2 regions of the Sporosarcina jeotgali genome follow, and region 2 is predicted to be linked to the other one. Evidence: a T-box and tRNA genes for the amino acid it is inferred to sense, from the RefSeq annotation. Region 2 holds a T-box; the other holds one or more tRNA genes.
The links. A T-box is a leader RNA that pairs with one kind of tRNA and senses whether it is charged. The one in region 2 lies ahead of trpS (tryptophan--tRNA ligase), so its partner is inferred to be a tRNA-Trp.
Positions count from the first base shown of each region.

Region 1: it has a tRNA-Trp gene. The T-box ahead of trpS (tryptophan--tRNA ligase) is inferred to sense a tRNA for this amino acid. The anticodon was not compared.

Region 1 is NZ_CP116341.1:2,324,872-2,332,154, reverse strand. It holds rRNA gene PGH26_RS11665 (23S ribosomal RNA) at 1-1,864, shown strand, start outside; rRNA gene rrf (5S ribosomal RNA) at 2,023-2,138, shown strand; tRNA gene PGH26_RS11655 (tRNA-Asn) at 2,178-2,252, shown strand; tRNA gene PGH26_RS11650 (tRNA-Ser) at 2,257-2,348, shown strand; tRNA gene PGH26_RS11645 (tRNA-Glu) at 2,375-2,449, shown strand; tRNA gene PGH26_RS11640 (tRNA-Val) at 2,495-2,570, shown strand; tRNA gene PGH26_RS11635 (tRNA-Met) at 2,602-2,676, shown strand; tRNA gene PGH26_RS11630 (tRNA-Asp) at 2,680-2,755, shown strand; tRNA gene PGH26_RS11625 (tRNA-Phe) at 2,775-2,847, shown strand; tRNA gene PGH26_RS11620 (tRNA-Thr) at 2,856-2,931, shown strand; tRNA gene PGH26_RS11615 (tRNA-Tyr) at 2,945-3,029, shown strand; tRNA gene PGH26_RS11610 (tRNA-Trp) at 3,038-3,111, shown strand; tRNA gene PGH26_RS11605 (tRNA-His) at 3,155-3,227, shown strand; tRNA gene PGH26_RS11600 (tRNA-Gln) at 3,241-3,312, shown strand; tRNA gene PGH26_RS11595 (tRNA-Gly) at 3,319-3,393, shown strand; tRNA gene PGH26_RS11590 (tRNA-Cys) at 3,404-3,477, shown strand; tRNA gene PGH26_RS11585 (tRNA-Leu) at 3,513-3,593, shown strand; gene PGH26_RS11580 (B3/B4 domain-containing protein) at 3,762-4,484, opposite strand; gene queG (tRNA epoxyqueuosine(34) reductase QueG) at 4,539-5,678, shown strand; gene trmL (tRNA (uridine(34)/cytosine(34)/5-carboxymethylaminomethyluridine(34)-2'-O)-methyltransferase TrmL) at 5,692-6,165, shown strand; gene PGH26_RS11565 (aldo/keto reductase) at 6,490-7,283, shown strand, end outside.
Region 2 is NZ_CP116341.1:837,024-844,306, reverse strand. It holds gene mecA (adaptor protein MecA) at 1-579, opposite strand, end outside; gene spxA (transcriptional regulator SpxA) at 862-1,260, opposite strand; T-box leader at 1,701-1,921, shown strand; gene trpS (tryptophan--tRNA ligase) at 1,975-2,961, shown strand; gene PGH26_RS16195 (YuzI family membrane protein) at 2,918-3,136, opposite strand; gene fabF (beta-ketoacyl-ACP synthase II) at 3,264-4,502, opposite strand; gene PGH26_RS03820 (beta-ketoacyl-ACP synthase III) at 4,582-5,514, opposite strand; gene PGH26_RS03815 (DUF2929 family protein) at 5,702-5,887, shown strand; gene PGH26_RS03810 (ATP-dependent Clp protease ATP-binding subunit) at 6,629-7,283, opposite strand, start outside.

The DNA.
Region 1 (7,283 bases), 1.5 Mb from region 2:
TGGAAAAGGATGTGGCGCTGCCCAGACAACCAGGATGTTGGCTTAGAAGCAGCCATCATTTAAAGAGTGCGTAATAGCTCACTGGTCGAGTGGCGCTGCGCCGAAAATGTATCGGGGCTAAACGAATCACCGAAACTGCGGATTGACACCTTTGGTGTCAGTGGTAGGAGAGCGTTCCAAGGGCGTTGAAGCTGGACCGGAAGGACTGGTGGAGCGCTTGGAAGTGAGAATGCCGGTATGAGTAGCGAAAGAAGGGTGAGAATCCCTTCCACCGAATGCCCAAGGTTTCCTGAGGAAGGCTCGTCCACTCAGGGTCAGTCGGGACCTAAGTCGAGGCCGATAGGCGTAGACGATGGACAACAGGTTGATATTCCTGTACTACCTCCCCACCGTTTGAGTGATGGGGTGACGCAGAAGGATAGGGTGAGCGCGCTGTTGGTCATGCGCGTCTAAGCAGTGAGGTGTGAAACGAGGCAAATCCCGTTTCTCTAACATTGAGCTGTGATGGCAAGGGGTGTATACCCTGGAGTCCCTGATTTCACACTGCCAAGAAAAGCCTCTAACGAGGTGGGAGGTACCCGTACCGCAAACCAACACAGGTAGGCGAGGAGAGAATCCTAAGGTGATCGAGAGAACTCTCGTTAAGGAACTCGGCAAAATGACCCCGTAACTTCGGGAGAAGGGGTGCTCTGGTAGGGTGTATAGCCCGAGAGAGCCGCAGTGAATAGGCCCAGGCGACTGTTTAGCAAAAACACAGGTCTCTGCAAAACCGTAAGGTGACGTATAGGGGCTGACGCCTGCCCGGTGCTGGAAGGTTAAGAGGAGAGGTTAGCGCAAGCGAAGCTTCGAATTGAAGCCCCAGTAAACGGCGGCCGTAACTATAACGGTCCTAAGGTAGCGAAATTCCTTGTCGGGTAAGTTCCGACCCGCACGAAAGGCGTAACGATCTGGGCACTGTCTCAACGAGAGACTCGGTGAAATTATAATATGCGTGAAGATGCGCATTACCCGCGACAGGACGGAAAGACCCCGTGGAGCTTTACTGTAGCCTGATATTGAATTCCGGTGCAGCCTGTACAGGATAGGTAGGAGCCTGAGAGACCGGAGCGCTAGCTTCGGAGGAGGCAATGGTGGGATACTACCCTGGCTGTATTGGACTTCTAACCCTTGCCCGTGATCCGGGCAGGAGACAGTGTCAGGCGGACAGTTTGACTGGGGCGGTCGCCTCCTAAAGAGTAACGGAGGCGCCCAAAGGTTCCCTCAGAATGGTTGGACATCATTCGTAGAGTGCAAAGGCATAAGGGAGCTTGACTGCGAGACCTACAAGTCGAGCAGGGTCGAAAGACGGGCTTAGTGATCCGGTGGTTCCGCATGGAAGGGCCATCGCTCAACGGATAAAAGCTACCCCGGGGATAACAGGCTTATCTCCCCCAAGAGTCCACATCGACGGGGAGGTTTGGCACCTCGATGTCGGCTCATCGCATCCTGGGGCTGTAGTCGGTCCCAAGGGTTGGGCTGTTCGCCCATTAAAGCGGTACGCGAGCTGGGTTCAGAACGTCGTGAGACAGTTCGGTCCCTATCCGTCGCGGGCGCAGGAAATTTGAGAGGAGCTGTCCTTAGTACGAGAGGACCGGGATGGACACACCTCTGGTGTACCAGTTGTCTTGCCAAAGGCATCGCTGGGTAGCTATGTGTGGACGGGATAAATGCTGAAAGCATCTAAGCATGAAGCCCCCCTCGAGATGAGATTTCCCATTACGCAAGTAAGTAAGATCCCTCAAAGATGATGAGGTGGATAGGTCTGGTGTGGAAGCATGGCGACATGTGGAGCTGACAGATACTAATAGATCGAGGACTTTCCCAAATATAAGTTAAAGAATCATGTGATTGTTTTGAGTTTCAATGTTGGTTTTATCCAGTTTTGAGTGATTAATTTTTAAAAAACTTTTTAAAAAGAAATTAAAATTAACACTTGCACTTACAACTTGAATATGGTATAATAATTCTTGTGTTGTGAAATTGTCTGGTGATGATGGCGAAGAGGTCACACCCGTTCCCATACCGAACACGGAAGTTAAGTTCTTCAGCGCCGATGGTAGTAGGGGGCTTCCCCCTGTGAGAGTAGGACGTCGCCAGGCTTTCACTGCTAAGTGAAAATCCTTTAATAGTTTATCTATTCCGCAGTAGCTCAGTGGTAGAGCAATCGGCTGTTAACCGATCGGTCGTAGGTTCGAGTCCTACCTGCGGAGCCATAATGGAGAGCTGTCCGAGTGGCCGAAGGAGCACGATTGGAAATCGTGTAGACGGTTAACGCTGTCTCAAGGGTTCAAATCCCTTGCTCTCCGCCAGTTAACTTCTCTATTATAAACAGTATGGCCCCTTGGTCAAGCGGTTAAGACACCGCCCTTTCACGGCGGTAACACGGGTTCGAATCCCGTAGGGGTCACCATTTACATTCTTATGAATAAGATATGCCAGCAGCACATAGTATTGTGGAGGATTAGCTCAGCTGGGAGAGCATCTGCCTTACAAGCAGAGGGTCGGCGGTTCGAGCCCGTCATCCTCCACCATTATATCTTTATTAATCGGTTTTAATATTATCGCGGGGTGGAGCAGTGGTAGCTCGTCGGGCTCATAACCCGAAGGTCACAGGTTCAAATCCTGTCCCCGCAACCAAATGGTCCCGTGGTGTAGCGGTTAACATGCCTGCCTGTCACGCAGGAGATCGCCGGTTCGATCCCGGTCGGGACCGCCATTTTCTTTAAAAACAATATGGCTCAGTAGCTCAGTCGGTAGAGCAAAGGACTGAAAATCCTTGTGTCGGCGGTTCGATTCCGTCCTGAGCCATCTTATATGCCGGTGTAGCTCAATTGGTAGAGCAACTGACTTGTAATCAGTAGGTTGAGGGTTCAATTCCTTTCGCCGGCACCATGAAATTCCCTATGGTGGGGTAGCGAAGTGGCTAAACGCGGCGGACTGTAAATCCGCTCCCTCCGGGTTCGGCGGTTCGAATCCGTCCCCCACCACCATTCTTTACAGGGGCATAGTTTAACGGTAGAATAGAGGTCTCCAAAACCTTTGGTGTGGGTTCGATTCCTACTGCCCCTGCCATTTATCTTACTTGTCTCTTGACTTGAAACATCTTATTATTATGGCGGTTGTGGCGAAGTGGTTAACGCACCGGATTGTGATTCCGGCACTCGGGGGTTCAATTCCCCTCAGCCGCCCCTTTTTTATTTTTGGGGTATAGCCAAGCGGTAAGGCAACGGACTTTGACTCCGTCACTCGTTGGTTCGAATCCAGCTACCCCAGTTATTAGCGGAAGTAGTTCAGTGGTAGAATACGACCTTGCCAAGGTCGGGGTCGCGGGTTCGAATCCCGTCTTCCGCTCCACTTATTCTACGGCGGCATAGCCAAGCGGTAAGGCACGGGTCTGCAACACCCTTACCACCGGTTCGATTCCGGTTGCCGCCTCCAATATATGGTTTCCGTTTATTTTATTTTACTAGTTTGCCCGAGTGGTGGAATGGCAGACACGTCGCACTCAAAATGCGATGCCGCAAGGCGTGCCGGTTCAAGTCCGGCCTCGGGTATCTCAGAAAAGGACAACTTCGGTTGTTCTTTTTTTGTTGTTGTCTATTTTCAAGAATCCTCATTGATCTCAGGTCCTAAATGGGTTCATGCATGCCATGCGAAAAAACCCGCACTCTGTAGATCTGCGGGTTTCCAACCTAACACTATTATAATAGGTAGTAATGAAGTTAATACTTAGCATCTTGTCGAGGCGGTAAGTCTGTAACCTCTATAGAAGGGTTCTCAGCACATAAAATAGCGGCTGTTGCTTCACCCCCATTAATGCTCGTAAACATCGTCCCGCATGCTTTTGCAAGGCGTTGTGCTTCTTCTACATTCATCTCAGGACGCAGGAATAATACATGAAGTATTTCTGTTGTCTCTTCGGTGATTGCACTCCGGACAGAGTCTGCATAGGGGCTGCCGAAAGGACTGTATCCGTCCTTTAGGATTGGCATGTTATGTAATGAATTGAATCTGCCATTTAATCCATCGTATCCATCTTCTGCATGTCCTATCGTTACACGTATATCGCCAGTTAATGTTTCTAAGTTATACATACCGGAAGGAATTCCGTATTGAAGGCTAAACAAGGTATTCAAGTCAATTGCACTCGAATGACTTTCCATGTAAGCTTGTTTACTGATGCGTCGATATAATGCTTCAACTGAGGGGCGATAGCGGGCAGGATCAGCACCAAGTGCCTTCCAAACATTGCGCCATTCCCGGATTCCGTCGATCTCATCAAAAGAACGTTCTTCCAGTTCAAAGAAGAGTTGTTCTTGAAATAATTGCAGTCTTCCTTTTAGCATTTGGGGAGAGTCAGATACGGTTGTCCTGTTATAATGGATGATGGCTACTTTGAAATCAGGAACAGCATCAACTATTGAAGGTTCTAGATAGAATTTCATAAAATCATCCTGTTCATATTTTTCTCAAGTTTATCATAAGGGAGGTGGCAGATGGTGAATATCGCTCAATTGCAAAAAGACTTAGTGGCTTATGCTTTGGAAATTGGTGTTGATAAGATCGGCTTTACAACAGCAGCTCCTTTCTTGGAGTTGAAAAATCGATTGAAGCGGCAGCAGGACCTTGGCTATCAATCAGGATTTGAAGAAAGTGACGTTGAAAAAAGAACAGAACCTGCTTTACTATTAGATCGTGCAGAGAGTATCATTTCCATTGCGGTTGCCTATCCTTCCAAGATGACTGATGCACCGAAAGGGAAGAAAGGTGAGCGGCGCGGAATGTTTTGCCGGGCTTCATGGGGAACCGATTATCATACGGTCTTACGCGAAAAGTTAGCATTATTGGAAGAGTTCTTACATGAGCGTTCTTCGGAAGTGAAAACACGCTCAATGGTAGATACGGGAGAGCTGGCTGATCGGGCTGTTGCAGAACGTGCAGGAATCGGCTGGTCTGCGAAAAATTGTTCTATTATAACGCCAGAATTCGGTTCCTATGTCTATTTAGGCGAAATGATTACAAATTTGCCTTTTGAACCGGATGTTCCAATGGAGAATCAATGCGGGGAGTGCACACTATGCCTGGATGCGTGTCCGACAGGTGCCTTGATACAAGGGGGGCAATTGAATGCACAGCGCTGTATTGCTTTCTTGACGCAAACGAAGCAGCCAATCCCTGAAGAGTTCCGTAAAGAAGTGGGGAACCGCATCTATGGGTGTGATACGTGCCAAACTGTATGTCCGAAAAACAAACGGAAATATAATTTGGATCAAGAATCGTTCGTGCCTGAAGCTGAACTCGTAAAGCCTTTACTTCAACCGATATTAAAGTTGTCAAATCTTCAGTTTAAGGAAACCTTTGGTCATATGTCAGGCTCTTGGCGAGGGAAAAACCCTATTCAGCGCAATGCGATTTTAGCGTTAGCACATTTCAAAGAAGAGGCGGCAATCCCGGATTTGGTGGAGCTGCTCGAAACGGATCCACGGCCGATGATTCGTCATACATGCGCTTGGGCTATAGGGGAAATAGGATCCGAAACTGGACGGCTGACACTTGAACGGGTGGTAGAAACAGAGACGGAAGATACTGTAGTGGAGGAAATAAAAAAAGCAGTCATGAAGATGGCTGTTACTGAATAGAAGGAGTGGAATTATGCCGATACACGTAGCACTTTTTGAACCGCTTATTCCAGCGAACACTGGCAATATTGCACGAACTTGTGCAGGAACAGGAGCCAAACTGCATTTAATAGAACCACTTGGGTTTTCAACCGATGATAAAATGTTGAAACGGGCAGGTCTGGATTATTGGGAGCATGTTGATATTACGTATCACGGGGATATCAATCAATTGTTTGAGAAGTATCCTGAGGGGATATTCTATTTCATCACTAAGTTTGGGACAAAGACTTTCTCCGATTTCGACTTTTCAACTGTTGATCAAGATATCTTCTTTGTCTTTGGTAAAGAAACGACTGGATTGCCTTCTGAGGTGACAGAAGCGCATTTAGATACGTGTCTTCGAATTCCTATGAATGATCATATACGATCCTTGAATCTGTCTAATACAGCAGCGATACTTGTATACGAAGCGCTGCGCCAGCAAAGTTACCCTGGTTTGCACTAAAAAAGGATGCAGCTCAATTGAGCTGCATCCTTTTTAATGTGTTATTTTTTCACTTTGCCTGGCTTGTCAGCATAACCGCCTGTGAAGATTGCGGATAGGAATGCGAAGCAGACACCCATGATTAGAATTAGTCTCATCAGATACCCTCCTGTTGAATCAGTTGTTCTAACATCATTATACCGGAACCGCAACAAAAAGGAAATGACTCACTTTAAAATATATGACAAGTGCCTGACAAATTCTATTGCGTATTCGTGTTCAGTCCTCCTGACGAGTGATATGATTAGAATAAGAAATACGTAAAAACAAAGGAGTGGTACTACTATGGCAGCTACCTATTCAGAAACCAAACAGCTTGCGAACGGCGTACATATGCCTCGTTTTGGTCTAGGTGTTTATAAAATGACGGATTCCAAGCAAACGGTTGAAGCAATCTCTTATGCATTGGAGCATGGTTACCGTGCGGTTGATACAGCAGCGATTTATGAGAATGAGGCTGAAACTGGAGAAGCAATCCGGACTTCAGGAATTTCGCGTGATGAACTTTTTATCACATCCAAGGTTTGGAATACTGACCAAGGGTATGATCAGACATTACGGGCATTTGAATCTTCCTTGAATAAATTAGGATTGGACTATTTAGACCTCTATTTGACGCATTGGCCAGTTAGCGAAACATTCGCAGAAACGTACCGTGCTATTGAACGGTTGTATGAAGAAAAGATGATTCGAGTACCTGGTGTTTCCAATCACCATATCCATCATCTTGAAAAACTTTCTGTAACTGCGAATATTGCTCCAATGGTTAACCAAATAGAATTGCACCCTTTGCTGACACAAGTTCCTTTACGGGACTACTGCAGTGCGCATAACATTGCAGTCACGTCGTGGTCGCCACTTGCACGAGGGAAGCTTTTGGATAATGCTGTTCTAGGAGAAATCGGGAAAACACATCGCAAGACGGCGGCGCAAGTTATTATTCGCTGGCATCTGCAAAATGATTTAATCGTCATTCCAAAATCAGTTACACCAGAACGAATTTTGGAAAACAGTCGAATTGGTGACTTTGTGTTAACTGCAGAAGAGATGAAAATGATTGATGAATTAAACCGTAACGA
Region 2 (7,283 bases):
CGTAGGCGTTCCATATTCAAGGATAATGCTTTCAACATCTATTTTATCAGAGATTTCTTTATCTGATGAGCTATAATCTATATACAAATAATACTTCTCTTCGAATGCATACAATGCAGTCGTTTCGTCAAAGTTAGAAAGTTGAGAAGCCAAAGGGATTAAATCATCAAATTCTTTGAAAACGAACAACTCACGCGCTGTTGCCATTCTGCTTTCTGCAACAGGCTCATTTGTCGACTCCGAAGAGTCAATCGATGCTTCAAGTTCAGGCTGGAAGAGTTTCCGAGGATCGTCAATGCCATAAGGATATTCCGTCGATTCTCCATCTTCAGGGAGCTGCGCACGAGTAACTAGAACTTCAATCCCGCCACTCATTGCATGTACTTGAATCCATAAAGGTCCTTCAATCTCAAACTCAATGTCAGACTCCGAATCGATTTCCTCCATCATATCCCAAAACAATTCCTCACTCTTATCGCGGTTATACCACACTTCTTCACGAGTAAAGCCCCGCTCTTCGATATCCATATAGGACAAGTAAAATTTGACCGTATTCTCATTGATTCTCTCGATTTCCATGATTTTTCTCTCCTTTCCCCTGAAGTAGACGTGACGTCCAACTTCTTTTTTTCGTTCCCGCGATGCTTCTTCTACTATATGTTCAATTCACCAGTAACGAAAGGGTTTTGCCTCGAAGAATGCAGACAAAATTTTTTTAGCGAAGAAAAGCCGCTGCCTGCGCCAAGTTACTGAGTAGAATTCATCTAACGCATCGTGCACGGAACCTTGGAGAATGGAAAAAGCTGATAGGTTTACGGCATTCACCATGACATCCCCTATCAGCTTATTTATAAGTATTCGTTAGTTTACCATGCGACGTGCTTCTAGTAACTGATAGGCTCTAACCTTTCTTGGTAAGAAGCGGCGTATTTCATCTTCATTATACCCTACTTGAAGACGTTTTTCATCTAAGATGATTGGTCTTCTCAAAAGACCTGGGTGTTCTTGAATTAATTCATATAATCGTTGAAGCGGCAGGCTTTCAACGTCAACATTTAGTTTTTGGAAGATCTTTGAGCGAGTTGAAATGATTTCATCCGTTCCATCCTCGGTCATGCGCAGGATTTGTTTGATTTCATCAATATTTAGAGGTTCAGAGAAAATATTACGCTCCTCGTAAGGAATTTCATGTTCCTCTAACCATGCTTTCGCTTTTCGACATGATGTACAGCTTGGTGATGTAAATAATGTAACGCCCATTTGCTGACACTCCCTTTCAATCGGCTTCTTATAATGGTGACTACTTTTTTACATTAGAATTATTTTAAATTAATCTTCATATTGACTATTATACACACATTTGTTCTCAATGAATACACTTTTTAAAAAATATTTCCTAAGTGCTTCTTATTTGTAACAATTCCGCAATAATCGCCAGTTCTCAACTCTGTATTTATGTAATCTCTTCTGTTATTCCCATTTTAGAAAGAGATTAAACATCAAATTTTTTCATTTCGTATTATCAATTACAAATTCGAAGTGAAAATGTGTTCCTGTCTACTAGTACGTTTCAAACTCCAAAAGGTTCCAAATTGATATGAACTTTCGTTGATTATTTAGAGTATTCCCGTAGAATTCATTTTAAAACGGAATAGGACTTGCATTCCTTGAATATGCATATTATAATTACTCCAATTATAAGAACGGCTTAGACGGAATAAGTACTTTTAATTTAGCTTCTTAAGAGAGCCTGTGGGTGGTGTGAACAGGTGAAGCGGTTAGGAGGAATGGGCTCCCGAGCTCGGTTGAATGAGTAGAATACCACTACTTTTCCACTGCGTTCCCCCGCGTTAAGGGGTTTTGAGTGGCCTTCGGGCAATTCGGGTGGCACCGCGGTTCCTGCACATCGACCGTCCCTATTTATATAGGGATGTGTCGGTGTTTTTTGTGTTTACATTTAAGGAGGAAACGGCTATGACAACTATTTTTTCAGGTGTTCAACCGACAGGCATTATCACATTAGGAAACTACATTGGAGCGTTCCGGCAATTTATCGAGCTGCAGAATGAGGCGGAGTGCATTTTCTGTATCGTGGATCAGCACGCCATTACGGTTCAGCAAGATCCAGACGAGCTGAAACAAGCAATCCGTTCGCTCGCAGCCACGTATATTGCGAGTGGAATTGATCCGGAGAAGTCTGTACTTTTCATTCAATCAGAAGTACCTGCACACGCGCAGGCAGGATGGATTATGCAATGTACTTCATCCATCGGAGAACTTGAACGGATGACACAGTTTAAAGATAAATCTGATGGGCAAGATGGAGTTTCTGCTGGATTGCTAACGTATCCGCCGCTTATGGCAGCTGACATTCTTCTTTATAACACAAATGTTGTCCCTGTCGGAGAAGATCAGAAACAGCATTTGGAGTTAACACGAGACTTAGCAGAGAGATTCAACCGCCGTTATGCAGATGTACTGACGATTCCGGAAGTGCGCATACCAAAAGTCGGCGCGCGCATTAAGTCGCTGCAGGATCCATTGAAAAAGATGAGTAAATCGGATCCGAACCAGAAAGCAACGATTTTCTTAATGGATACGCCGAAACAAATTGAGAAGAAGATTAAAAGCGCTGTGACAGACTCGGAAGGAGTTGTCCGTTTCGATGTCGAGAATAAGCCTGGTGTCTCGAATTTATTGATTATCGAATCTGCACTAACTGGCGCTGCTGTTGAAGAGCTTGTTGCTAAGTATGATGGCCAAGGCTACGGCGCGTTTAAAGCAGGAGTTGCGGAGAGCGTCATCAATCACTTAGCACCGATTCAAGAGAAGTACCACGAACTGATGGGGTCGGATAAGCTGGATGAGATTCTGGATGAAGGCGCTTTGAAAGCGGACGCAATTGCATCAGCAACACTTACGAAAATGGAAGCCGCGATGGGACTCGGACGTAAACGGTAAGCAACAGCATGACGATGGCGCCAATAAATAGTGCAAAATCTGCTGATTGCAGGATGAAAAGCCCGACAGTCTGCATATCGAATCCCATAGAAGTGTAATTCAAATACGTAATCATCGTCGTACAAGTCGTTACAATGAGGCCGTAGCTTATCAGGAAAAAGAACAGTCGCGTCATGACATCGATCCTTTTTTAGTTTTGTCCTACTATATGAGAGCTATGCACAATTTAAGACTGACAATTGTATAATGCAAAGAGCGCTGCATCGGAGAGTATCCGAGAAGCGCTCTTTTTGTTGAGACCATTAGATTTTTTTGAAAATAAGAGAGGCGTTATGACCGCCGAACCCGAGAGAGTTGCTCATCGCATACGTGACGTCCGCTTTGCGTGGACCGTCAATAATGTAGTCGAGATCACACTCTGGATCCGGATTTTCAAAATTCGTTGTTGGCGGCAAGATTCCTTCTTGCAGCGCTTTCGCAGTGAAGATTGCTTCGAGTCCGCCTGCAGCACCAAGCAAGTGACCCGTCATCGACTTCGTTGAACTGATCGCAAGTTTGTATGCGTGGTCTCCGAATACAGTTTTTGCCGCCATCGTTTCAAACAAATCATTGTATGCGGTACTTGTACCGTGTGCATTAATGTAGCCAATTTCGTCAGGAGTGATTCCTGCCTTTTGAATCGCTTGCTGCATGGCACGGACTGCGCCTTCGCCTTCAGGTGCGGGTGCTGTAATGTGGTGTGCATCCCCTGTAGACCCATACCCCACTAATTCTGCATAGATTTTAGCTCCGCGTTTTACTGCGTGCTCATACTCTTCCAAGATGAGAATTCCTGCACCTTCACCAATGACAAAGCCATCGCGTTCTTTATCAAACGGACGTGATGCTGTGTTTGGATCCGGATTTAATGATAACGCTGTGTTTGCACAGAATCCTGCTACAGACATCGTCGTGATCGGAGCCTCGGCTCCCCCTGTGATCATGACATCTGCATCACCGCGGAGAATCACTTCAAATGCATCTCCGATTGAGTTTGTGCCTGACGCACACGCGGTTACCGTACATGAATTTATGCCTTTTGCACCGAAGTGAATTGAGACTTGACCGGAAGCCATATCCGGAATCATCATGGGTACGAAAAACGGACTGACGCGGCGATAGCCTTTTTCCTGGAATGTCAGGAACTGCTTTTCGTGTGTCTCCATTCCCCCGATTCCTGATCCGATCCAGACCCCTGTACGGAGCGCTGTCTCTGCATCCAGCTCTTCAAGACCTGCATCTTTCATCGCCATGATGGAAGCCGCCATTGCGTAATGTGTGAAACGGTCCATTTTACGAGCTTCTTTCTTTGGCAAGTACTCTTCGATGTCAAAGTCTTTCACTTCCGCAGCTACTTTCACTGGGAATAACTCTGTATCGAGACGTGTCAGCGGTCCGATCCCAGACTTGCGGTCAAGAACGGACTGCCATGACTCCTCCGCCGTATTTCCTACCGGGGAAACGGCCCCGATTCCGGTAATGACTACGCGTCGCTTTTCCATTAGTTGAACTCTCCTTCGTTTCATAGATAGCATAGTTGCTTCCATCTGTATGGTTTAGTGTGCTGTTTTTCCAGTTAACTTACTTGCCCCAGCGCATGCAAATGCCGCCCCAAGTGAGGCCGCCGCCAAAACCGACAAGTACGAGAATGTCGTCGTCTTTCACGCGACCCTCTTCGATATCGTCGTGTAATGAAATCGGAATCGATGCTGCGGAAGTATTCCCGTATTTATGAACCGATTTGGACATTTTTTCTGGAGGAAGTTCTAGACGCTCGCGTGATGCTTCCATAATTCGAATGTTTGCCTGGTGAGGGATTAGGAAGTCAACGTCCTCTTTTGACAGACCTGCTTTTTCAATAACGTTAACAGCCGATTGCCCCATTTGACGAACCGCAAACTTAAACACTTCACGGCCATTCATCTTCAAATAACGGTCTTGATAAAGATGCTCGCCGCCTGTTCCGTCAGCTCCGAGCTCGAACGCAAGAATACCGCGGTCTCCGCTAACTTTACCGACGATTCCTGCACCGGCGCCGTCTCCGAAGAGAACTGCTGTGTTGCGGTCTTTCCAGTCCGTGATTTTAGAAAGTTTTTCAACTCCTACGACAAGGACGTAATCGTGTGTGCCGGCTTCCACGAAATGCTTCGCTGTAACCACTCCGTACATGAACCCTGCACATGCTGCAGAAATATCCATTGCAGCGGCATTTTTAGCACCAAGACGTGCTTGGAGCATTGTTGATACAGACGGAAACGGTTGATCAGGCGTAACCGTTGCAACCAAAATCATTCCAATTTGTTCAGGCTCGATTCCTGCTTTTTCGATTGCTTCTTTTGCAGCTTCATAAGCCATATCTGATGTATCAGTACAATTATCTGCAATTCGGCGTTCTTCAATTCCTGTGCGCGTACGAATCCATTCGTCTGATGTATCCATTCTTTTTTCAAGATCTGCGTTTGTCAGCACGTGTTCAGGGACATACTTGCCAATACTTAGAAGTCCTACACCCATTGCTCATACCCCGTTCCTTGTTATCTATTGTTAGTACCTGGTATCAATCATAGTAGATATCGTGAATTTTTTCAACAATGGAGACACGAAACCGTCAAACTCTTTTATCCGCGTTGTAAATTAAGTTTCGAAACGTGCGGCGCTATGATATGATGAAAGGTGAAAAAGTATTCTAGAGGTGATTTCAATGAAGTTCATCATGACATTTGTTTGGTCATTCCTTTTAGTTTCCATGCTCAACTATGTAGCAGGCGCTATTGCGAACGTGCCAACGTTTGAATTTACAACTGGAATCATTGTCTCACTCGTTTTGTCTATTGTGATTTTCGCAATTACAGCGATTATCCCGGACGAGCCAGTTGCAGAACATTGATCCTTATAACAGCAAGAGGGAAATTTCCCTTTTGCTGTTTTTTTTGCGTTGAATGGATGTTTTGCGTTGAATGGATGGATGGTTAGTATGATTGCGTTCTTGCTGCAGTGGCATCATGTTTCTATAAACTAGTTGGGTGTTTCCAATTAACTCCTTAACGCCATTGAATTGTGTCCTGTTATCGAGAAATTCTGCTATGTGTCGGAGAAGTTTGCTTAAGTGATTGAGAAACGAGCTTGAGTGATGGAGAACTTCTTGCCAGTGTCGGACAACCAGCACCATGTGTAGGATAGGCGGTTTTCAAAGCGACATAGCCCCTTCCTAGACAAGCGCAGCGCCCCCAATTAATCCCTTAACGCAGTGGAATTGTGCCCCGTTATCGAGAAATTCCGCTATGTGTCGGAGAAGTTTGCTTTAGTGATTGAGAAACGAGCTTGAGTGATGGAGAACTGCTTGGCAGTGTCGGACAACCAGCACGATCTGTAGGATAGGCGGTTTTCATAGTGACATAGCCCCTTCCTAGACAAGCGAAGCGCACCCAATTAATCCCTTAACGCTGTTGAATTGTGTCCTGTTATCGAGAAATTTACTTAAGTGATCAAGAAACGAGCTTGAGTGATGGAGAACTGCTTCCCAGTGGTGGACACCCGCCTCTTTTTGACTTAAAAACACCACATTCAGCCTCACACAAAAAAAACAAGCCACTCATCGCATTACACGAAAAGTGACTTGCCCCCTTATTTATAACGTATCCACAACTAACGCTCCATCTTCCATCCGAAGATGCAGGCGCTGCCCTTCTTCCAAATTACCTTTGATGACTTCCTTAGCCACCGCTGTTTCCACATACCGTTGAATGAACCGTTTCAATGGCCGTGCCCCGAAATCAGCATCTGTTCCTTCAGCAACGACCCAGTCGAGTACAGGTTCTTCATACGTTAATGGAATGTCCTGACCGTCCAATCTGCGCACAAGGTCCTCGAGCATCTTCCGAGCGATTTCAACAAACGCATTGCCTGATAGAGAATGGAAGATGATAATATCATCCATCCGATTCAACAATTCGGGTTTAAAGTGATTACGCAGCTCCGCCATGACTAAATCTTCGGCCGCATGTTCTTCAGACTCGAATTGGCCGCTCATTAAATACTGCGAGCCAATGTTTGACGTCATGATCACCACTGTATTTGTGAAGCTTACAAGCCGGCCTTGGCTATCCGTAATACGGCCATCATCCAGGATTTGCAATAAAATATTAGAGACATCTGGGTGGGCTTTTTCAATTTCATCTAACAAGACAACAGAATACGGATTTCGTCGCACCGCTTCCGTCAATTGCCCGCCTTCTTCATAGCCAATGTATCCTGGAGGCGCTCCGACAAGTCGGGACACGCTA